Regions from separate parts of the Marinoscillum sp. HNIBRBA16962 genome, predicted to be linked through region 2. Evidence: riboswitches for the same ligand, from Rfam matches in the RefSeq annotation. Region 2 holds a riboswitch; the other holds the start of a gene.

Region 1 (12,060 bases), 2.2 Mb from region 2:
TCACTTTCAATGATCGGCGTATCGTCCAGGTCTACGATCCTGAGTTTATTGAGATTATTCAACGCTGTAATATCAGTCACCAGGGAGCCCTTAAAGGAAATGGCTGCCAGGTTTTTATTGTTTTCCAGGCCATCCAAAGATTCCACCGGCAACTTCTCAGCAAAAAGCACCTCCAGGTACTGAAGCTCATCCATAAACTGAAGGTCCGTAAACAGATTGTTATCAATTACCAGGTGTCTGAGCTTCTTAAACTTGGTCAGTGGGTCGCTTTCTACCAGTCGCTGCCCAGCTAGGTTTAAAGAATCCAGGTTTATGAGCTTGATCAGGTCTTCCTTTTGAGGGTTCGAATTTCCGGTAAACGGTACCAATGCTCTTTTCCATGAGCTGTTCAGTCCCTCCCACCAATCCATCACCTTTTGGGTATTGGCGATGATCAGCACCTGTTTGTTTTCAGACATAAAATCCATGGATTGATTCTCAGTAACGCCCGTATTGTCGCAATAAATTCGTTTCAAATGCTCCAGCCCTTTTAGCGGTTTAAGGTCAAAGATCTGAGTCTGGTTGACCTTTAGCGTCTCCAGGTTATTCAGGCCGCTTAATGGCTTCAAAGTAGTGATGTAAGTTTCTGAAAGGTCCAGGTATTTCAATGCTTTCAGCTCGCTCAAATAGTCAATATTGGAAATCCCCGTTCTGGACAGGTCCAGGTATTCCAGAGCAGGGTTGTTTGAGAGCAATGCAGGATAGGAAAACGCCGTGTTAGACAGGTCTGCATACCTCAGCCCATTCAAATGCTGAAAAGCATCAAATACAGTAGCGGACACTGAGGAAAGGTTTACCCACTTCAGGTTTTTCAGGCGACCGATTGAAGACAGATCCAGCACAGGAGTGTTGTGAAGATCCAGTTTTTCGAGCTTTTCAAAGTACTGGAGCAAACTGATATCATCTACTCTGCTATTACCTGCTACCAGCGTTTGCAGTTGCATGGCAAAGCGAATAGGTTCCAGGTTATCGATCCGTGTGTCGCTTATATTGAGGTATTTCAGATTGTTAAGAGCGGAGAGTGGTCCAATATCCATCAGGTAATTGTTGCCTGACAAATCCAGGCTATCGATCGCTGCTATCTTAAGCAGTTCATCTTTCGTAGCGCTATCCCCTTTGACATACGGTCCAAATATTCGTGACCACTCGTAGGAAAGACTCCTCCACCAGAGGCGAAGCTCTTTCTCTCTGCTGATTTTGGTACTGTAAACGCTAACAATCTTTAAGTCATTTTCTTCTTCCTGAAGGTTTATTTCAACGTACCTTTTTTTTGTGCTGCTGAAAGGCTCCCCTTCCAGCGTTGTAGCTTTAATAATACTGTTAAAAGAGATGAGGTAGTAATCCGCTCCATTTTCCCTGGTGGATTTCTCCACCTCCATGTCCGTAAACTCAAACTGAATATCCTGAAAGAAAAAGTCTACATCACGCAGGTAGGCCGGTACATTTTTGTTGGTAATGGCATTTCGATTCGGCAAAAGGTCATCTTCGATTTGCACTTCAGCATCTTTAAAGACCTTTTTATAGCTTTCGGTAATGATGACCTCCTTGTCGCGGTTCGGGGTATCAGCATCCCCCACCGTATTGAGCATATACTTATAAAAGTCAACCAGGCTTTTGACCTGGTCTGTGTTATCATCCGGTGTGGTATCCTGCGCTCTTGCTACGAAAACAAAGGCTACAAGAAAGCATGCTAAAAAGCGATAGTTCATGGTCATCTAAAGTGTATCTGATCCGCTCTAATTTTTATCGTAAATGTAGTTTTTCAGTTGTTTTTTCTCCCGGTCACTGGCTTTCACCAGGTTGGAGATCAGCCAGCCGGAATTGTAGCTGCTTCGATTGAAATTTGCGATCTCAAAGTACCAGCCGTCAATCCCAAAAAAGTGAAACTTCACATTTTTTACCGTTTTGAACCTCATATTGCCTCGCTTTATTTCATACAAAAACAAGGTTAAATAATCCGGCGTATAATCTCTGGCAGTAAACGACTCTGGGTTATTTTCTTTCTGAAAAGCTTTCCTTAAGTTCATAAAATCCAACTCATGGCTCATCGGGTGGATAAACTTCTTGGATTCGGAAGTATCTTTATCAAACATCTGTTTGAAAGGATCAAAAGCCACATCGTCTATAACCCATTCATAGCCTTTGCCTTGTTTTTGAATTTTCATGTAAAGCAATACCGACTGTTCTTTTCCGCGATAGCTAAATATGGTGTTGACTTCCGCAATCCACTTACCGGAATGAAAGTCCAGGTAGGACGGTTCTTTTCGATCGGCCACATCTTTTACAAAATCTTTCGCCAGATCCGATGAAACATAGCCGGTTTCCTTATCAAAAAGATTGGGAAGATACTTTTTGCGAAGCGTTACGCTCCTGTAATCTTTATCTCCCGGGTAGTACCTGTCGCCTTTTTCGTCCTCTTCACCATTGAAGCGTCTGAAAAACTGGTTGATCTGCTTGGTAGAAGCATATAGCTGCTCCTCGGTGTCCTTCATGTCATCAGTAAGCCCACGCTGGGCCACTGATGAATAGAAGGTTACTGATAAAAAGGTTATCGTTAGTATTCGAATGCTGATCATGCGGAAGTTTCAGTTACGCGAATATCGCCAAGTAATACATCCCAAAATTCGATGGTTCTCCCGGCAATTTGCGTTTCTTTCCGCTGAACATAAATAGTTATATCCTTTTTTGTGGTGTCTTTATAATTTAATCCATCATCAGATGTACCTTCAAAACGCTGATAGATGGTAATCACTCCCACGTAGGTGCCATCAGGTTGTCTTTCCAGGTCACTGATGTAGTGAATATCATACCATTTGATGCTCACCTTATCATAGTTCAGCGCCATCAGCCGCTCAAAATACTCCCGTACTTTGTAGTAGGATATCTCCTCCCGGCTAAGTGACGAGACACCCATCTCGCTGTCAGGAGCAAAAAGCTCCTCCGCACGATCCATTACACGCTGGGCTTCTGAAAACTGGGTCTTTTTATCACCTATGATGCTGATGTATTTACTCAGGTCTTTTACTTTTTCCAGAGCAAGAGAGTCTATAGCCTGCTTACGCCTGGGGTCTACATTATCCTGGGCTACACTCACAAAAGCTGTAGCCACGAAGGCCACAAACATTATATTTTTTAATGATCTCATGTATCTTCTATTTTGACTTGGGTAATTATTTCTTTTTAAGGACCAGTTCTTTGATCTTGCCATAGTCATCCATCACCATCTCCTCTACTACAGCGCTGTTGTTCCTGGTGTCTTTCAGGTATTCAAGATACCGCTTGATAGTGGTGGGTTCATCATAATCAGTGGTGCCATTTGCGCTATAGATGACGATCAGGACAGGAGCATCCGGATTGCTAAACATGGTCAGCGTCTCGCTAATACTTCCGTTAGCTGACTGAGCGCTGGGGGCTGAAGCTATGGCTGAAAAATAGTTTTCCAGTTTTTGCGAAGCGCTGGTTTTTTCGGCTACTCGTTCCGGCTCCTCCTCTTCTTCCTCATATCCGGCTATCTCCTCCTCTATCTGTTCTTTCACTTCGGTTGGATCAGAGAGTTCCCCGGCTTTTTTCTTGTTTTTACAGGATGAAAACCCTACAACAAGAGCTAAAAATACGAGCATGTAGGTTTTCAAAAAAACTAAATTTCTTTTCTTCATTTCAATATATGTTTAATAGAGTGCTTTAACGTTTTATATAAATAAATGATGTGGCTTATCCATAAATATTTTACTGCCTGGATTATATGTGCAAATAGCATTCCAAAAACGGCAATTCATGTGAAAATAGATAAAAATTAAATCTAATTATCAAAATGAGAAAGGCAGCGCCAAAACGAGAGTTATTTTCTCAAAATATTGAGCCCCGGACAGCGACCCATCAAGGGCGTATTTAGAAGCTCAAAGTTCGGATATGATCGGCAAACTATTTAACTTTTGGATATTACTAAACCCAATATGAAATGAAACTTATAGCAGTCCTTGTCCTGATACTTGCACTCCGGCTGGATATAGAAGCCCAGATCCCGGATGCTAAAACTCAAATCGAACAGGCCATCATGGCAGCTCCTGAAGCTTACCAGCAGGATGCAAAAGTGTACGGGTATGATGAAGACGGCGCATTTGTCGTACTAAGGCAGGGGTCTAACCAGATAGTCTGCCTGGCCGATGACCCAACAAAAGAAGGTTTCAGCGTGGCTGCATATCACGCAGACCTGGACCCTTATATGGCCCGGGGGCGCACATTGAAAACGGAAGGGAAATCCTTCAAAGAACGGTTTGAAATCATCGAAGAAGAGGTAAAGGCGGGGAAGCTCAAAATGCCGGATAAGGGTACGTTATATGTTTTGAGTGGCAGCTTTGACGAAAGCGGATACCCGACGGACCTGTACCTGAGGTATGTGGTCTACATTCCTTATGCCACTGTGGAAACGACCGGGCTCCCCCTATCGCCTGCCTCTGAAGGTGGTCCCTGGCTAATGGACCCCGGTACTCATAAGGCACACATTATGATCAATCCTCCTAAAAAATAGGACCAGGCAAACATTTTTAAGAACAGGTTTGTTTTAATTAATATAACTCCCTGAAAATTATTAATTTAGCATTTGGAGTTTCTTTCATCAATTAAATTATAACAAACCAAGCGATCTATGCTTCAACAAACTAGAAGTAAAACTTCTTACGACGAATTACTTTCAAATGTAATCGAAAAGATAAAAAAACAAGGTTACGACAACATCAGAGCTGATCTGAGCGATTATGAAGCGCCTTACCAATTAATTGGGCAAACAAAAAAAGTGAATTTTACGCCAGACGTTACAGCTACTAAAAATGAAGGGAAAGCGTACTTTGAGATTTCTTCTAAAGTTGATAATCCAAACGATCTGATCAATAAGTGGAAGCTATTGGAAACACTTGCTACCATGAAGAATGGCACGTTCAAAATATTTGTACCACATGGCCATATGAAATTCACACAAGAGCTGGTAAAAGACAACAATATCCATGCGGAACTTGTAAAGCTCTGATACCTTAGGCCGGGGTTTTTATCAATTGTTCACGCAATTAATAAAAACTCCGAACTATCCTTCCTTATTACTCTCCCCTTATCTCCCCTCAGTAACAATACTTTAAGTTAAGTCCTCCTCGAAAGTCATTCCGTAGGAATCCATGTTCATTAGTCTTCAGAATATGATAGATTTAACTGCTCAAACACCAACCCACAACTCGCAACAATTTAACACGCAACCCCGCAACCCGTTACTTCAACCTGATTCCTTTCTTTTCCATTACGATCAGGCGCTTCTTATACAATGCCCCGACGGCTTTTTTGAAGTTCTTTTTACTCATCTGAAGCTGTCCCTGGATCTCCATAGGATCGCTTTTATCATGCAGAGGTAAAAACCCGTCATTTTCTTTTAGCTCTTTATAGACCCGGTCTGCATTAGGCTCTATACTTTCATAGCCCTGTTTTTCAAGAGTTACGTCAATTTTTTTGTCTGCCCGTATTTTTTTTACAAATCCTTTAGTATGATCTCCGGGCTCAATGTCCCTGAAAACCTCATTTCTAAAAAGCAACCCCCGATACCTGGTATTGATGATCACCTGATACCCCAGGTCTGTCATGTCTCCAATCAGCAGGTCCACCTCCTCTCCTTCTTCCAGCTCTATGTTTTCATGCTCCAGAAACTTATTGAGATGGGATGAAGCTACCAGCCTGTCAGTCACCTCATCCAGATACATGTATACCATGTAAGACTTCCCGGGCTCCATTTTATGACGCTGCTCCTTAAATGGCACTAAAAGATCTTTTTCAAGCCCCCAGTCAAGAAAAGCGCCGATGGAGGTCACTTCTTTTACCGTGAGGTAGGCAAATTCCCCCAGTTGGATTTTAGGAATAAGTGTCGTGGCGATCATCCGGTCCTCCGAGTCGTTGTAAATAAACACATCCAGCCAGTCTCCTACCTTGAGGCCTTCGGGAATGTATTTATTGGGTAAGAGGATCTCTTCCACCTCATCTCCCACATAAAGTCCCTGCTCAGTTTCCTTCAACACTTCCAGGTGATTAAACTTCCCGATTTCTATGATTGGTATACTCATAAAGACAATTTATCAGCCACAAAGTTATCCCAATTATCAGGCTGTCCTTAATTTAGCAGTCCAATTAAAATTTAACGGATGAAAAAAGTAGAAATACACACCAAAAGGGGCGTAATGAAAATCGAATTCTTCGAAAAAGATGCTCCTAATACGGTAGATAACTTTATTTCGCTGGCTGAAAAAGGCTTCTATGACGGGCTCACGTTTCACCGGGTTATTCCCAATTTTGTGATCCAGGGTGGCTGCCCTGATGGAACTGGCGCTGGCGGACCTGGCTATTCGATCGATTGTGAGCTGGATGGCGATAATCAACACCACGACCGTGGTGTCCTCTCCATGGCCCATGCCGGTCGAAACACCGGCGGTTCACAGTTCTTTATCTGCCACAACCGTGAAAACACTCAACATCTGGACAGGAATCACACAGTATTTGGAAAGGTTGTGGAGGGTCTGGAGGTAATCGAGGATATCCGGCAAGGTGATGTCATGGAAAAAGTAGTAGTAACCGAAGCTTGATTTTATGAAATACCTGGTTGACGAAAACTTACCCCCTGCACTTGCAGAATTTATTCGTCAATCAGGTTTTGAAGCTCTTCATGTCAATGCTTTTGGAAATGAGCTGCCCATCAGTGACAATGCGCTAAGAAAATTTGCCCTCCATAAAAACTGGGTCATTATCACCAGGGACGATGATTTTGTGAAAAGCTATGTTTCCCGGAAGGTTCCTGAAAAGCTGATCTACGTTTTTGGATTTGAAAAGAAAAAAGAAATAATGGAAGGCTTTCAAACACATTGGCCTGCCCTGATCCGGTTTATTACCGAGTTCGATCTGATAGAGATCAACCCTTCCGGTGTTAAAACACACTTCTAGGAATCACCGTATTCACTTAACTTCTCTTTCCAAAGCCAAAAAGTGGGTCAACCTGTTCCTTTTATCTGTTAACGAAAATATCTCCACCCTGCATACATATTCCTCTCCATTCTTGCGGTAGTTGATAATGTGTTCGGCAAAAGAATGCTGTTCAAAAAGACGTTCACGAATGTACTTCACTGAATTTTTTGAGGTGTTTACTCCCTGGAGCATTTTCGGGTTTTTGTCTTTCACCTCCGCGGGCGTGTATCCCGTCATTTTCTGAAAACCATCGCTCACCCACTTGATCTTCACTGCGCGATTTGTGAGAACTACTGCGTCATACGGCCTCAACAGGATCTGTCTGAAATCCACTTGCCAGCCAAACTGCTCCTGAAACTGCTGTAAGACCTTCAGATCCCTCGCTTTTTTCCCATTCTCCAGGTTTTTGGCCATTTCCATCGCATAGATGTCCCAGCTCTGTAAAGGCAGAATGATATTTGTCTTAAGTGATCCTTTTATATCTATATTCATTATACTCCAAAGTTATTTCATGATCCAAAGTTATTTCCAGGCTTTTTTAGTTTTTTCACCCCTGATGAAGCTTATGCTTTTCGGCTATTAAGCACTTTGCACAAAGACAGTCATCGTATTTTTCTTTTAGACAGATTCTTTCTTCTTCATTAAGCGGAATATCCCAGCACTGACACAGGTGAATAGAGCCAATCTTGCATTCAAATTCGCTTCCGCATCTCAAACAGACCTTAATCTCATGCTTTGCCATGATCAGTATTGGCGGACCTGGCCGGTCCGCCAAATTATCAGGTTAAACAACTTCAGGTCTGGAAGCTCTCATTTCCTGAGCTGCTCCTACCATTTCCTTAAGGGCTGCCCTGGTTTCTTCCCAGCCTCTGGTTTTCAAGCCACAGTCCGGGTTTACCCAGAGCTGATCTTCCGAAATTACTTCACGTGCCTTATCCAGGAGTTTTACCATCTCCTCCCTTGACGGTACTCTGGGTGAGTGAATGTCATACACTCCGGGTCCGATCTCATTCGGATAGTTAAAATCCCCAAATGCATCCAGCAGCTCCATTTGTGATCGTGAGCACTCAATGGTGATCACGTCCGCATCCATGGAGGCGATGTGCTCAAGGATATCATTAAACTCCGAATAGCACATGTGAGTGTGGATCTGTGTCTCGTCTTTCACGCCACAGGTAGCTACTTTGAAAGCTTTTACCGCCCAGTTCAGGTATGCTGTCCAATTGTCTCTGCGGAGCGGAAGTCCTTCTCTGATAGCTGGCTCATCCACCTGGATAATCCGTATCCCGGCCTTTTCCAGGTCCAGTACCTCATCCCGGATAGCCAATGCGATCTGAAGACTCGTTTCCGATCTGGGTTGGTCATTTCTTACAAACGACCATTGCAGTATGGTTACCGGCCCGGTAAGCATTCCTTTTACCGGCTTTTCAGTTTGAGACTGAGCAAAGGAAGACCATCGGACGGTCATGGCCTCCGGACGGCTCACATCTCCATAGATAATCGGTGGCTTTACGCATCGGCTTCCATAGCTCTGTACCCACCCAAACCTGGTAAACACAAAACCCTGGAGCCGCTCACCGAAATACTCCACCATATCGTTTCGCTCAAATTCACCGTGAACCAGCACATCCAAACCAATCTCTTCCTGTATTCTTATCGCTTCAATGGTTGCTTTCTCAATTTCCGCGTCGTACTGATCCTGAGTTAACTCACCTTTTTTAAATCGTGAACGAAGCTTTCTCACTTCCGCAGTTTGTGGAAAGGAGCCAATGGTGGTAGTGGGGTATTGCGGCAGGTTAATACGCTTCTTTTGAAGCTCCCTTCGCGCGGAAAAGGGGCTGTTACGAGATGCATCACCCTCGTTCAAAGCACCCAATCGGGTCTTTACTTCCTGACTGTGTATCAGATCAGAAGTTTTCCTGGAAGCCACAGCCTGTCTGTTTTCCTCGAGCTTTGACTGTAACACCTCGGAAGTTTTTCGCTCAGCCAAGCTGGCGATAGTCACCACCTCGTCCAGCTTTTGCCTGGCAAACGCCAGCCAATTCTTAATTTCGTTAGGGAGAGCTTTTTCATTGGTTTCCAGCTCCAGATCGCAGGGCACATGCAACAGCGAACATGAAGGACCCACAAAAACGCGCTCATAACCAAGTTTATCAACAGTCTTTTCGATCAGTTTTAGAGAATGCTCAAAATCATTTTTCCAGATATTCCTCCCATCCACCAGACCAAGGGATAGTGTAAGGCCTTCCGGAGCTAAGTCCAGGATCTTATTAAGCTGATCCGGATCGCGCACCAGATCAATATGAAGTGCGCATACCGGCAATGAAGCAGCAACTTCCGCATTATCCTCCAATCCATTGAAATATGTGGCTACAAGTGTTTTGAGGGTTGGAAAACGTTCTTTGATAAAAGAATAAGTTTTACGGAAAGCTTCTTTGGCTTTTTCGTTCAGGTCCAGACCCAAAAAAGGCTCATCCAGCTGCACCCATTCACCCCCCACAGTTACAAGATCCTGTAACAGGGCCTCATAAGCGGACAACAGCCTGTCCAGAAGATCCAGTTTGTCAAAACCATCTTCTTTTTCCTTGCCCAGCAGCAAATAAGAGACGGGACCTATAATTACCGGTTTGGTAATGATCCCGCATTCGACCTTAGCTTCCAGAAACTCATTGGCGAGTTTGCGTGAGTGGACGCTAAACGTCTGGTCTTTCGTAAATTCCGGAACGATGTAGTGGTAATTGGTATCAAACCATTTGGTCATCTCCATGGCAGTGATGTCATGACCTTTCTTTTGAAAGCCACGGGCCATTGCAAAATAAAGATCCAACTCTGTGAAATCCCCCAACATCAGGGGTTCGTATCGTTCAGGGATAGCCCCCAAAGTCAGGGACATATCAAGCACCTGATCGTAGTAGGAAAAATCATTGGAAGGGATGAGGTCGATCCCCATTTCTTTCTGAAGGTTCCAGTTGGTTTTTCGGGTTTTCTTACCAACAGCCAGCAATTCTTCAAGAGAACCTTTGCCTGACCAGTAGTTTTCACAGGCTTTTTTAAGCTCCCGATGGTTCCCGATTCTGGGGTAACCTAAATTGTGTGTGCGCATTTTTAAAGCTTTTAAAAAAATTGAACATGATTTTAAAAGCCCTTAGCCTAACTTCACAATGCCTTATAGGAACGGGTAAAAGAGGAACGGGATAAAAGATCCCACAAACTGAAAAGCCTCTTTGACCTGCTTCAAATAACGCGAAAGCATTGTCAAATCCCCCGTCAAACAGCTCTGACAGAGGTCGAAAACGGCAGGTCTCCTGGCTTATCTGATCTTCACTCCCTTCTCATCCCGTCTCAGACGAAACAATGGTCTTTTTTGTGAAGACATAACTATCAAGGCATTTCTCCCTGATCAGAATTACAGTTGCGCGTCAGCTCATGATTCCCAACCACACCTGGTCGGTCACATGATTCCCTTTTAATCCCAATATTCTAATAGTAAAATACCGGAACCGCAATCGATTTTGATTAAGAAATCAAGTAAAGAACTTACTCCCAAAGATAACTGAACTGCAACTTTCAACCAACTGAAAGCTACTAAAGATCAACCCTTTCTCCGTCTGGAAAAAGACCGGTTACTTTTTTTATGGCTCTTACCTCCTGATTTTTTCGGACGCTTAAAGTCTCCTCCGGATCTTTTGCCGGAGTGATTAAACCCTCCCCTGTCCCGACGGCCTTTACCTTTCTTTGGAGCATCTTTATAAAAATCTTCCTTCTCGTGATAGGGTTCTTCCAGCTCTTTGCTCTTCTGATCAATCTGTCCCATTTCCAATGCAACCAATCGTTCAATAAGTTCCGTTTTAGAGAGAGAGGACAGTTGGGCTTCCACTTCGTCGGTGATCGCTTTGTCAGGTAGGTCCTGCACAGACTTCACCTCACTTACCCATTTCATAAGGCGCTGCTGTGAGATCTCAACAACTGAAGGCAATTTGGATTTTTGCAGCCCAAGCTTCAGTTTTTTGTCAAACTGATTGATTTTACGTAAGTCGCCGCGGGTAGCCAGCGAAACAGAAACTCCCTTCTCTCCGGCTCTGGCTGTTCGTCCACTTCGGTGAGTATAGTACTCTACATCATCCGGTAGGGAGTGATGGATCACATGCGAGATACTTTTTACATCTATTCCCCTTGCGGCTACATCTGTAGCAGCAACCAGCTTGATCTTGTGGGTTTTGAATTTGTTCATCACCCGGTCACGCTGGTTCTGATTCAGGTCTCCATGCAGAGCCTCCACCGGATATCCCCTGCCTGATAGCTCATCGGCGAGCTTTTGGGTATCGCTCTTGGTCCGGCAAAAAATGATCCCCAGCATGTCCGGTTCCGCATCCAGCATCCTGACGATCGCTTCTGTTTTATCTTCCCGGTTGATCAGGTAGTAATGGTGAGAAATGTTTTCGTTAATTACATTTTTTGGGGTAACCCTTACTTCCTGAGGGTCTACCATGTAGGTCTTTACGATCTGCCGGATCTCCGGCGGCATAGTGGCCGAAAACAACCAGACCATGGATTCTCCTGAAGTAAAAGAAAGGATGGTATCAATGTCCTCCTTAAAGCCCATGTTCAGCATTTCATCCGCTTCGTCCAAAACCAGGGTTTTGATCTTACTGATGTCTATAACTTTTCGCTTCATCAGATCCATCAGACGGCCTGGTGTAGCGATGATGACCTGAGGAGACTTGCTTTTGATGGATTTGATCTGTACCTGTATGGGCGCTCCTCCGTATACAGTTTCCACTTTCAGGCCTTTGATGTATTTGCCAAATGCTTTCAACTGATCGCCGATCTGCTGCCCAAGCTCTCTTGTAGGAGCGAGCACCAGCGTCTGGGTGTAGTCTTTAGTGGTGTCTACCTTTTCTATTAGTGGGAGACCAAAAGCCGCGGTTTTACCGGTACCGGTCTGCGCCAGGCCTATGAAATCAATGTCCTGAGAAATTAATAACGGAATTGCTTCAGACTGAATTTTGGATGGTGTTTCAAAGCCTAACTCAG
Region 2 (12,060 bases):
TTTACCTGCAATTCGCAAGTTTTTTATGAAAGATCACTTCAAAAATCGTCCATCTTTAGATCAACTCCTAGAGGGAATCGACCAACAAAGCCGAATCATACTTGGTAAAGCCATAAGTATCGTCGAAAGTCGACTTTTTGAGGATAAAGTACTTTCGGCCAGATTGTTGGACAAAATTACCCCAAAAACAGGTAATAGTATACGTATTGGTATAACAGGTGTTCCGGGAGTTGGTAAAAGTACTTTCATCGATGCATTTGGGAGCTACCTCACCGCTAAGGGTAAAAAAGTAGCGGTGCTCTCCATAGACCCCAGCAGTACGATCTCCAGGGGAAGCATTTTGGGAGACAAAACACGAATGACCAAGCTCTCTACTGACCCCAATGCTTTCATCAGGCCCTCCCCTTCCGGAACCTCCCTGGGAGGAGTGGCACAAAAAACCCGAGAAACAATCGCTATTTGCGAAGCTGCAGGGTATGACATCATTATAGTGGAAACGGTGGGAGTAGGACAATCTGAGACTGCCGTAAAAGATATGGTTGACTTTTTCCTGCTACTAATGCTAGCCGGTGGAGGGGATGAATTACAAGGTATCAAAAGAGGAATTATGGAAATGGCAGATGCTGTGGTCATCAACAAAGCAGATGGTGAAAACCTGAAACCCGCAAAACAAGCCAAAAAAGCTTACGCTAATGCTTTGCATTTATTTCCACCCCACGAGTCAGGTTGGACGGTACCGGTGGAAATTTGTTCTTCCATTGAAAATTCCGGGCTTGAAAACATCGCTTCGACCATTAATGAATTTCAACAGAAGACCACTGAAAACGGCTACTTCCAAAAGCAACGCGAGCAGCAGAAGATCAAATGGTTTCACAGCCTGATCAAGGACCGACTGGAAGAGGATTTCTATTCAAACAAAGTCTCTAAAGAAAAACTGAAAGACTTGAAAGGAAAAGTAACTGCAGGCGAACTATCTGTCCGCCATGCAGTGGATCAGTTATTTAATTGAAGGCAAATCCATTTGGCCCCCGGCCTACCTTGTAAGTAGTTTCAAGGTTACCCGTTGTAGAATACTGGAAGACTTCACCGTTTTCAGCAAATCCTTTAGCATCTGCAGCATACACTTTGTCATCCGGACCAACACCAATGCCATAAAAAGAGACTGCCTCAGACTCAGTCACCCAGGAGGATTCCGGAGGAGCAGTAGCTGAAGTTTCAATAGTATATATCGAATTTCCTATCAAGTAAAATATTGTTGTGCCTGCAGCATTTATAGCTATTTTGCCAGACAGATTTGTATTCAACTCTATTTCCTTTTTAACAGCCTCACTTTCAGGATCTATTTCAATAAGCTTGCCATCATTAAGTGGGTTATAATTAGCATCAGACCCCCCGGAACAGACTACCCACACATCTCCATCAGCATCCAAAACCATTTGCGAAGGACTATTTCCGGCCTGGATATCTCCGGTCTTTTCTTCTGCATTCAAATCAACAATTGACACAGTAGTAGAAAAGTTATTTGACACGAAAAGTTTACCATCAGAAATAATGACTCCTTCAGCACCAAAATCCGTAGTGATGGACTTTTCTATTGAACCCGTTTCAAGATCAAAAATTGTTACCTGCCCAGGATCTGTAAAACTCACCCATTCTGTCAGGTATCCTTTCCCATCTAAAGAAGTCATATATCTGGGTAACGAAACATTTTCAATGGTAAACTCTAATTTAAGGCTATCTATACTCGCTGCTTCTACCTTATTGGAATTGTTAACCACTGTATATAAAAGATCATTATCACCAATATGAATAGACTGGACTACATCTCCGAGCAATTTGTCATTAACAGAACTGAAAAGATTATTGGTTACTGTACCCTCTGCATTTATAAAACTCAAGGATCCGTCTCCCTCACCATAGTTCCCCTCATTGGCAACAAAAACTCCGCCTTCAAACTGACCTGTATTCTCAGGCTCGGGATCATTGCTGTCACAAGAGATCCATAGCAATGGCAGAAAAAATAAAAAGCATTTAAAAAAGTAATTTCTCATGTTATAACTATTTGTATTTGATTAAAAGATTTAATTGATAGTTTCTTCCGGGCATAGCTCGATTGATCAGGTTTTCATAGTCCTGGTCAAATAGATTTTTTATGCTTCCGTCTGCTATTAAGGTTAGCTTTCCCATATGAAATTCCTTATCAATTCTTAAATCCACCAGAAAAAATGAAGCCACAGACTGAATTTCTGTGTTATCCAGGGTGGTATACCTTTTTCCTGTAAGCTGACTCCTAACAGTTGCAGAGATCTTTTTCTGAAAGTTTTTCTGAACCTGAAAATTTGCATTGTGGAGTGGTGAATATGGTAACTGGTTGCCTGAATTGGTACCCGCCCCATTCAAAGATCTGGTAAAGGCATATCCACCAGCTATTTTAAGTGGATTTCCTAAAATACTGATCTTAAATGTGTTACCAGCTTCAAAACCGTAAATATTAACAGAGCGGAAATTTTGCGGTGCCCAGAAGCCAGCTGTAGTTGGAAGCCAGATAATCCAGTCTTCATACCAGGTCTGATAAGTAGTGAATGAAAATGTATTCCCCCAGTTCCCCTTTTTTCTTTTCCACGTAAAGCCGCCTTCGTGTGTAAAACCTGTTTCTGGCTTCAGATCCGGATTTCCACCAGGTTGCCAATAACGATCGTTTAGTGTTGGAAAACGAAAAGCAACGGATAGTTTATGGTTTGCTACCATATGATCATCGTCATCCTGGTAAATGCTTAGCTGGGTACCCAATGAAGGGGTAAACGGAAAATGATCCTGGTAAAAAGACTGCCTGAGATTTAGAGTGCTTTTCCACCACGGCAAAAATTGGTACTCAATAGACCCAAAAATATCTGATCGAAAATCCGTGAAATTCTCCGTATAATTTTCTGCTTTAGCTGTAGATAAATTCACATTTGAGCCAACTCTTAGAGCCAGTTTGTCATTTACTTCAAGCCAATAGGTTATTAAAGCTGAATACTGATTAGAAAAAGTTTGATCCGTTTCATTATAGATCTGATCATTACGCAGAAAAGCCAGCGTACTACTGAAGTTGCTACTTTTACCGTTAAACTCATAGCCTGCTGCTACTCTTATATTTTCAGTTTCTAAGTGATCATTCTGATCCGGACTTAGCTTTGATGGCTGGATATCACGATCATTTAGCGTAAGCTGAGCATCTGCAAAAAGATGGGAATACTGAGATATTTCCAGGTTTAGCTTTTGCTGAAGTCCAAAATTTAAAACTGAGGCGTTTTCCTGAGTGAATTCTTCACCATTCAAAGTGTAATCAAAATCATTTTCGATATAGCTTCGGAAAAGGCGTGTATCACCGGTTAGATTCCCACTTTTATACGCACTTTTTACTCCAATGAAGTTCCGACCAAAACTCCCAATCCCCATCTTCACTTGAGCGACGGGGTTTTCTCTGGCCGAAGGATTAGAATCTATCATTACCGTCCCCCCAATTGCCCCACTCCCATAAAGTGCTCCATCCCCACCTGACTGAAGGTCCAGCGACTCCATAAACCAAACCGGCCATTGAGAAAAATCCATCTGACCTAAGGTGGGGTAATTGGCAGGTATACCGTGCCATAGCACATTGGTTTGGCTTGCTGAAGTTCCTCGAAAAGAAATAGTAGCCAACTGCTGATTGCCGTACGACTTGAAATAAATCGAGCTTTTATCATTTAGTGCCTCTTCCAATGAAAAGTCACCGGGCTGCAAGGTTATCTGCTGGAAGTTACCACCAGCGGAAAATCGCTGAAAGTGGTTGCCAGAAACCGTGATTTCGTCTAAGAGCACAGAATCCTGCTGTGCAACAACTACAAAAGTCAGTGCCCATGAAAGGAAAAAAACGTATATTCTCATGACCATGAATCAAACTTTAAAGTCAATTCAAAGCCATCGGAAAAGAAACAGGAAGTATGGTAAACTTAAAGTCTATCAAGTTCCTATAGCTTTCGCCCGAAGCTTAGAAAAAATTAAATGATTGTGGCAGGTCTCCTGGCTTTTCCTTGTCTATCGCCTTCCCATCGTGACATTTATCGTCAGGACAGTGGCAAGATGTGATAGACATTTTTTCGGAATTACAGTTGCGGGGACAGCTCCGGACTGGATCAGCACTTTGCCAATCGCACCGGATTCCCTTTTAATACCGAACAAGCGAAACTTCGTCGGTAACCATAATCGCTGCAAAGCTAATGAATGATCGGATGAATTACATCGTCTGATTTTTTTTAAACAATTTTGGACCTATGAAAAATATCACTCTCCTCGCACTGATCATTATGGTTCTACCTGGCTGTTCACCTGAAAAAGAAACCAATCAGGACAATACCCGAACAGTCAGTCTGGAACTGGATTATGCGAAAAAGTTTACAATTGATGAAACCAAACTTACTGTCACTGAACCCTGGCCAGGAGCTGTAAATCCTATAGAATACCCATTAAAAGAAGTGCCAAAACGAGTAGTAGTAACATCAACCACTCACCTTCCTTATCTGGAGATGCTTGAGGTGGACCACACACTGGTAGGTTTTCCTAACACAAACTACATCAGCTCCGAAAAGATCAGAAAACGCGTGGAGGATGGTGAGATCACTGACCTGGGCCCTGATGGAAACCTCAACCTGGAGCTTCTTTTATCCCTTCAGCCGGATGTAGTGTTCGCCTTTGATATGGGTAATGAATCAAAATCACTGGATAAAATCACTGAGTCTGGGATTCCTGTCATCTATAATGCTGACTACCTTGAAACCTCAGCCCTGGGCCGCGCGGAGTGGATAAAATTTTTCGGGGCTTTTTATGGAAAGGAAGAGCGGGCAGACTCTATCTTCCAACGCATTGAAAATACTTACGACTCACTTAAAACACTTGCTTCATCGGCAAACAAACGTCCCACAATCTTAAGCGGGGTGATGTATGGGGATGCGTGGTTTCTGCCTGGCGGACAAAACTGGGCTGCAGAATTCTACCATCATGCCGGTGGCAAATATATTTGGGAAGAGGACTCCACCAGTGGCTGGCTGGAGATCAGCTTTGAATCGGTGTTTGACAAAGCCCATACTGCAGAATACTGGATCGGTATCAGCACCTTCAACACGAAGGAAGAGCTTGCCGGGCAGGATGAGCGCTACATGGAATTTGAAGCGTTTCAAAACAACCGGGTTTACAACTACAATAAGCGGATCAGCCCATCCGGAGGCTATGATTTCTTTGAGTCAGGATATGCGCGTCCGGATATTGTATTAGCCGATCTAATCAAAATATTACACCCTGAATTGTTGCCTGCATACGAAACTTACTATTTCCGGAAAGTACCATGATCCACCAGCAGCTTGAAGAGTCAAAGAAGAAATGGGTCCGGGTACTTGTCATACTGGCCTTTTTGCTATTGCTGTGCTTCATGGCTAACATCGGCCTTGGTTCGGTACAGATCTCTTTTGGTGGACTCCTACAATTCCTCTCGGGGCAGTCCACCGGTAGTGAAAGCTGGGATCTTATTCTAACAAACTTCAGACTTCCTAAAGCCATAACAGCCATTCTTGTAGGCAGCGCTCTGGGCATTAGTGGTTTACAGATGCAGACATTGTTTCGTAATCCTCTGGCAGGACCTTACATTCTTGGGATCAGTTCGGGAGCTGGTCTCGGCGTGGCAATCGCCATTTTTTTAGGGTTCTATCTCGGGGGCTTTTTAGAGCTCACAGGTATTGGAAGAAGCTGGTTGTTGGTGGCCTCTGCAGGACTGGGGTCATTTTTGGTCTTGTTGATCATCTCTGTGGCTGCGGCCCGGCTGAAGGACAGCGTAACCCTCCTCATTATTGGGTTGATGTTTGGTGCAGCCACCAGCGCTCTGGTCAGCATTCTACAGTTTTTTAGTCAGGCAGAAAACATACAGGCATACGTCATTTGGTCTTTTGGAAGCCTCGGAACCCTGAGCTGGGCAGAACTATCGGTCTTCATCCCCATCATTCTGATCGGGTTAGGAGCCTCTGTATTATTGTCAAAACCCCTGAATACCCTGTTACTGGGAGAAAGTTATGCTGCCAGCCTAGGTCTTAACCTGAAGAAAACCCGACTGCTGATCATCATTAATACAGCGGTACTTGCAGGTACCGTCACTGCATTTTGCGGACCGATCGCATTCTTTGGGGTGGCATTACCACACCTGACCAGGATGCTGTTTAACACTTCCAATCACCTTTTCCTTACCCCGCTAATTATCCTTTTTGGCTCAGCTCTCCTACTAATTTTTGATGTCATTGCCCAGCTGCCCGGTTCAGAGAGCACCCTGCCGATCAATGCTGTTACGGCGCTGTTTGGAGCTCCGTTTGTGATCTATATTTTGCTTCGAAAGAAAAATCTTAATTACTCGTTTAAGTCATGAGCTTACTTGAAACCAGATCATTGACTATCGGGTATCCTCAGCACAAGGGGGAAGACAGGACTCTGCAAAAAGACATTAATGTGCAGGTCCGCCCCGGAGAGATTGTATCTCTGATGGGACAAAATGGGGTTGGGAAAACCACCTTTATCAAATCCATTACCGGTCTGCTGCCAGTACTGGGAGGAGAGGTGCTCTTTGAAAATCAGAACCTGCGGACGCTGAGTAATAAGGATCTATCAAAGCGCGTCAGTCTCGTGCTGACCGAAAAACCTTTTTCTTTTAACATCTCGGTGCTCGAGTTAATAGCCATAGGTCGCCACCCATACAGCAACTGGATGGGGATACTCAGCCAGAAGGATAAGGACATGATAGAGTGGGCTTTTGAGGAAACACATACCAACTACCTGGCCAATAAAAAACTCTACGAACTCAGTGATGGTCAATTACAAAAGGTCATGATCGCACGAGCCCTGGCACAGGAAACTGATCTGATCATCCTGGATGAGCCTACCGCGCACCTGGACCTTCACAATAAAATAGAGGTCATGATGCTACTCAGGCACATTTCACAAACCGGCAAAGGTGTACTGATCTCAACGCATGACATGCAGATATGTACTCAGCTTTCAGATCGATTGTGGCTTTTCAACTTTATGGAGGAAGTCAAAGAAGGGTTACCGGAAGACCTGATCCTCAATGGTACTTTGGAAAAAACACTCTACCTGCAGGATTATGGCTATGACATGATCCATGGATCCATAAAGCTTCCACAAAAAGGGCCACAGGTTTGTGTAGCAGGGCCGACAGAGGTGAAGTTCTGGACCGAACAAGCCCTCAAACGAAATAATTATAAATTAGATTCGGGGGCTAAAATTCAAGTAGAGGTAGCTAATAACGAGTGGAAAATCAGCGGGGAATATGGGACAGAAAAAGTAAAAACCATAGAGAACCTTTTGAAAAAATTATCAGAATTGATTTCCGACAGGCATCCATAATTGCTTTTTTGGTCGTACCTTAAAGGAAACGTCAAATTATCGCCAAAATGAGATCTACTCTATTGATTCTGCTTCTTCAAGCGGTGACTCTTCCAAATACCGCCCAGCCAACAGATTTTTTTACTGAAGCTGATTATTTCTTTGAGACATTTGTGGAAAGCGGACTGGTTAATTATCAGGAAATTCAGGAGAATCCGCATTCGCTAAACAGGCTGATACGAATGATTGCAGAATACAGGGTAAACAGTGTACAGCCCACCGTTCGCAAAGCCTTCTATACAAATGCCTATAACATTCTGGTAATCAAGCAAGTTTTAGAAAACTACCCGACCAAAGGTCCCATGAACATCCAGGGTTTCTTTGATACCAAAACTTACCTGGTAGCCGGAACCCAAATGACTCTGGATTTTCTGGAAAAAGATCTTTTATTTGAAGAATTTCCTGATGCAAGACTACACTTTATATTGGTATGCGCTGCAGTTGGCTGCCCTCCTATTGCCAATTATGCCTACCTACCCGATTCACTGGATATCCAGATTGAGCGTAAAACCCGAGAAGTGCTTAATATCAACTGGTATGTACGGGTGTATAAAGATAAAACAAGTGTATCTCAGGTGTTCGAATGGTATGAGCAGGACTTTCTAAATGATACCACCTCTATCAAGGCCTACATCAATCGCTACCGGGAAACGCAGATACCTGAGAGCCACGAAATAGATACCTATCAATACAACTGGTCCCTGAACGATTCTGAGAATAGTTTTCGGTATTAATCCTTTGTCAAGTGCGATTAAACCAGTAATGGAGTATAGGCTTGATGAATTTTCTATAACCCACATCGGGCTCCCTTCAATGCCATCAAGATAAGGTCACTCCAGTCATGCCTACCCGGCCGGGAAGTCTTTGATCAAATTGAGCATTTCCGTTTTATAATACATAGATTCCATCCGGATGGAATCGCTGGAATGACTGATTCTTTGAAATTTCAACCTTATCTTGATGGCATTAGAGCCACTTACAGAAAAGGGGGAATATTTGTATCAAACCCATACTCTCCTTGATCATTTCATTCAACATAACTTAACAAAGCCGATCACCTTAAAAGTCTCATGAAAAACATGGAAATATTTCTTGTACAAAGATACAACTAATTTATAACTTGTACGTTTGTACAAGAAACCAGCTATGCTGGTCATATTCATATTTAAAAACATGATAATATGAAAGGAGAACACATTGGTGAGCTGGAAGAGCTGGTTTTACTAACTGTAGGCAGTCTCTATGAAGGGGCCTACGCTGTAGCGATAATGGAGGAGCTCAAGACAAATGCAAACCGCTCCATGGATGTAACGGCCATCCACTCGGTATTGAGAAGACTGGAAAAGAAGGGCTTTGTTAAATCCAATATGGGAGGCGCTACGAGTGATCGTGGTGGTCGAAGAAAGCGTTTTTTCACACTAACACACGCTGGTCACAAGGTCCTCGAAGAGAATATAGCATTGAGGACGGAGCTTTACAATAAAATCCCAAAACTGACCTTTTCAGGAATTTCTAATTGATGGAAACCAAAAAAGACCAACAACCAAAACCACCTGCCTGGGCGGATCGATTTCTGGAATGGTACTGTCATCCGGACCTTCTTGAAGACCTGCAGGGTGATCTGCACGAGATCTTTGAGCATCAGATTCAGGAAGGAAATGTCAAAAAAGCAAAATGGCAATTTGTCTGGCTGGTACTCCGTTCTTTTCGACTCTCTGCTATCAAAAAACCCAAAAAATTTCAAAACTCATCCGTTATGCTTACTCAAAACTTTAAAGTGGCTTTTCGTGTACTGAAACGGGACAAATTCAACAGCACGCTGAATATACTCGGTTTGTGCATCGGGATCATCTGCTTTCTCCTGATGGGGCTTTATGTAAAACAGGAGGTCTCTTACGACCAGTTTCATGCTAAAAAGGACCGGATCTATCGCTCCTGGCTTTATGAAGACTATGGAGATGGCAAGACCTTTTTTAACTCAGTCACTCCTTTTCGTTTTGAGGAGCTCTTCGAAGGAGAATTTCCGGAGATTGAAACGGCTGTCCAGTTCCTGGTAAGAAATTACCCGGTAGGAACCACAGAAAGCACCATCAATGAGCCTGTTGGGATCATGAGCCCGGAATTTTTTGAGGTGTTTGATTTTCAATTAGTTGATGGTAACACCCAAAATCCGCTGCCAGATCGCAACTCACTGATCATTTCTCAGGCGTATGCCACCAAGTACTTCGGTGCTGAAAATCCAATTGGGAAAACCCTTGGCATCCAGTTCGGCGAAAACATTAGAGACTTTACCATCACGGCAGTAGTTAAAAATATTCGAAAAGCCAGCAGCATACAGTTTGACCTGGCCATATCCAATGAGAACAACCGGGAGCTCTTTGGAGATCGGGCAATGACCGGGTGGTTTACAGTGGCACCCGAAACCTACGTGCTCATTAAGGATAACTCTACAGTTGAGTCGGTGGAAGCCAAAACACAGGATGTGGTCATGAGCTACCTGGGTGAAGAAATGAACCGCGATGAATACAACATCGGACTCCAGCCACTGACTGACATCCACCTCAACCCCGAAATCCCGGTAGGAAATGCGCCAGTCAGTAATCCAAAATACGTTTACATCCTGGGACTCATCGGAGCGCTTGTTCTAATCATAGCCTGTATAAACTACACTACCCTATCCATCGGTCAGTCGCTTAAGCGAGCTCGGGAAGTCGGGATGCGAAAGGTTTTGGGCGCAAGGCGAAGTACCCTGGTCGGACAATATCTAAGTGAAAGTTTGCTGATTTCCTTATCTGCTATGGCCACCGGCGCAGTGCTGGCCATTTTATTGATTCCCACATTCAACCGGCTAACAGGTACGGAGCTGGTGTACGCTTTTGAATGGTGGCACCTGTTGGTATTTTTAGCTGTCGGGATACTAATTGGAATACTGGCAGGACTGTATCCGGTCCTTGTGCTTTCCAGCACGCGGGTTATGGCCATTATGCAAGAGACCAATGCCTCCAAAGGCAAACACGCACTCCGAAAAGGCATGGTGGTCTTTCAGTTTCTGATCACCGTGTTTCTGATCAGCAGCACCCTCATTATGCGAAAGCAGCTTAATTACCTCCAGGAAAAAGACCTGGGCTATCAGCCCAAAAATAAGATATCAGTTCCCCTTCATGCTGACCCCTCGGCAGATAGATTCCAATTCCAGATTATGAGTGCCTTTGAGAATGGAGAGCTTTTGAAATCAAAACTGGAGCAGTATCCGGAGATCACCGATATAGGTATGGGCTCGCATGTTTTCGGTACTTCTGGCTGGGCCAACCTGGCTTTTACAGACGACCAGGGAGTTTTCAGGCGATTTCGTTTTCTCAATGTAGATGCCCACTACCTGAAATCATTTGATATCAAGATCATAGAAGGCCGTGATTTTGAAGAGGAAAGTGGCATAGATAGTCGCCAGTCTATCATTTTGAATCAGGCGGCTGTAGAATACTTTGGGCTGGAAAGCCCGATCGGGAAAAAACTACCAAATAAGGAGTTTGGAGATCACCGAATTGTCGGTGTGACCGAAGATTTTCACTTTGCCTCACTGCATGAAAAAGTAGAACCACTGGTGATCGCGATGAACCCGGTCATTATTTATCAGGGAATTTCCGATGGAGATGTGGTTGATTCTGTCATCCCAAAGCTTACTTTCAACTACACAGGTTCACAGATCACCAGAGGTGTGGAGCTACTTGAGGAAACCTGGGAAAGCACATTTCCGAACCGAGGCCTAAATTTTAACTTTGTGAATCAGCAGTTGAAGCTGCAATATGAAAGTGAAGCGCGAATGAACAAGCTCATTGCCATTGCTACGATTATTTCCATGATCATTGCAGGCATTGGCTTACTTGGCCTGACAGTTTTGGTTGTCAATAGCCGAGAAAAAGAGATCGGCATCCGCAAAGTCATGGGCGCCTCTCCATCTCAGATCTTCTCCATGCTGGCCAGGATCTTTTCGATACAACTGGTAATAGCTATAATCCTATCGGTACCTCTTACTATCTGGCTGATGCAAGACTGGCTTGATAACTTTGCTTATCGCATTTCGATCGGTGCGGATATGTTTTTGCTCAGCACAGTAATCTCGTTCATCCTGGCGATCCTGGTCATTAGCTATCATGCCATGAAAGCTGCCCGGATCAATCCGGTGCATTCGTTGAGGAATGAGTGAAAAGTAACTTTTGGAAAGTTTTAAACTTTCCAAAAGTTTGATAATATCCTTCACTCCACCACCGAACCATTCACTGTACTTTCAAAATCTGTCTGAAGGTCGCCCCAACCATCCGTACCATAAGCATTGGTAAACAATATGCCGATCAGGTCCCTGGAAGGATCTACCCAGAAAAGCGTTCGCCAGTATCCACCCCAGTGATACCTGCCAGCTTTTCTTCCATAAGGCCCATCCTCAGTATACACGGAAAAACCATAACCAAACTGCTCTCCGGGACTAAGCGTGAGACTATCGATCTGATTGGAGGTCATCATATCCACGGTTTCCGGTTTGAGGATCCGCTTGCCGTCCCATTCACCACCATTTAGCAGCGCACGTGTAAATTTGTAGTAGTC

What was found. Region 2 has a riboswitch for cobalamin ahead of AC3E9V_RS20280 (TonB-dependent receptor). Riboswitches for the same ligand answer to the same signal wherever they lie in the genome.
Region 1: linked by a shared signal. The riboswitch ahead of metE (5-methyltetrahydropteroyltriglutamate--homocysteine S-methyltransferase) and the one ahead of AC3E9V_RS20280 (TonB-dependent receptor) in region 2 are both predicted to bind cobalamin.

What each region holds. Positions count from the first base shown of each region.
Region 1 is NZ_CM173603.1:2,684,073-2,696,132, reverse strand. It holds gene AC3E9V_RS11445 (leucine-rich repeat domain-containing protein) at 1-1,754, opposite strand, end outside; gene AC3E9V_RS11440 (hypothetical protein) at 1,776-2,615, opposite strand; gene AC3E9V_RS11435 (hypothetical protein) at 2,612-3,163, opposite strand; gene AC3E9V_RS11430 (nucleoid-structuring protein H-NS) at 3,210-3,695, opposite strand; gene AC3E9V_RS11425 (hypothetical protein) at 3,998-4,567, shown strand; gene AC3E9V_RS11420 (hypothetical protein) at 4,685-5,062, shown strand; gene AC3E9V_RS11415 (CvfB family protein) at 5,295-6,134, opposite strand; gene AC3E9V_RS11410 (peptidylprolyl isomerase) at 6,213-6,650, shown strand; gene AC3E9V_RS11405 (DUF5615 family PIN-like protein) at 6,655-7,005, shown strand; gene AC3E9V_RS11400 (PAS domain-containing protein) at 7,018-7,518, opposite strand; gene AC3E9V_RS11395 (cysteine-rich CWC family protein) at 7,574-7,768, opposite strand; gene metE (5-methyltetrahydropteroyltriglutamate--homocysteine S-methyltransferase) at 7,811-10,129, opposite strand; cobalamin riboswitch at 10,305-10,546, opposite strand; gene AC3E9V_RS11385 (DEAD/DEAH box helicase) at 10,619-12,060, opposite strand, start outside.
Region 2 is NZ_CM173603.1:4,861,525-4,873,584, forward strand. It holds gene meaB (methylmalonyl Co-A mutase-associated GTPase MeaB) at 26-1,009, shown strand; gene AC3E9V_RS20275 (DUF5074 domain-containing protein) at 1,002-2,051, opposite strand; gene AC3E9V_RS20280 (TonB-dependent receptor) at 2,059-3,909, opposite strand; cobalamin riboswitch at 4,018-4,241, opposite strand; gene AC3E9V_RS20285 (ABC transporter substrate-binding protein) at 4,296-5,366, shown strand; gene AC3E9V_RS20290 (iron chelate uptake ABC transporter family permease subunit) at 5,363-6,427, shown strand; gene AC3E9V_RS20295 (ABC transporter ATP-binding protein) at 6,424-7,422, shown strand; gene AC3E9V_RS20300 (DUF547 domain-containing protein) at 7,470-8,195, shown strand; gene AC3E9V_RS20305 (PadR family transcriptional regulator) at 8,643-8,981, shown strand; gene AC3E9V_RS20310 (ABC transporter permease) at 8,981-11,665, shown strand; gene AC3E9V_RS20315 (serine hydrolase domain-containing protein) at 11,716-12,060, opposite strand, start outside.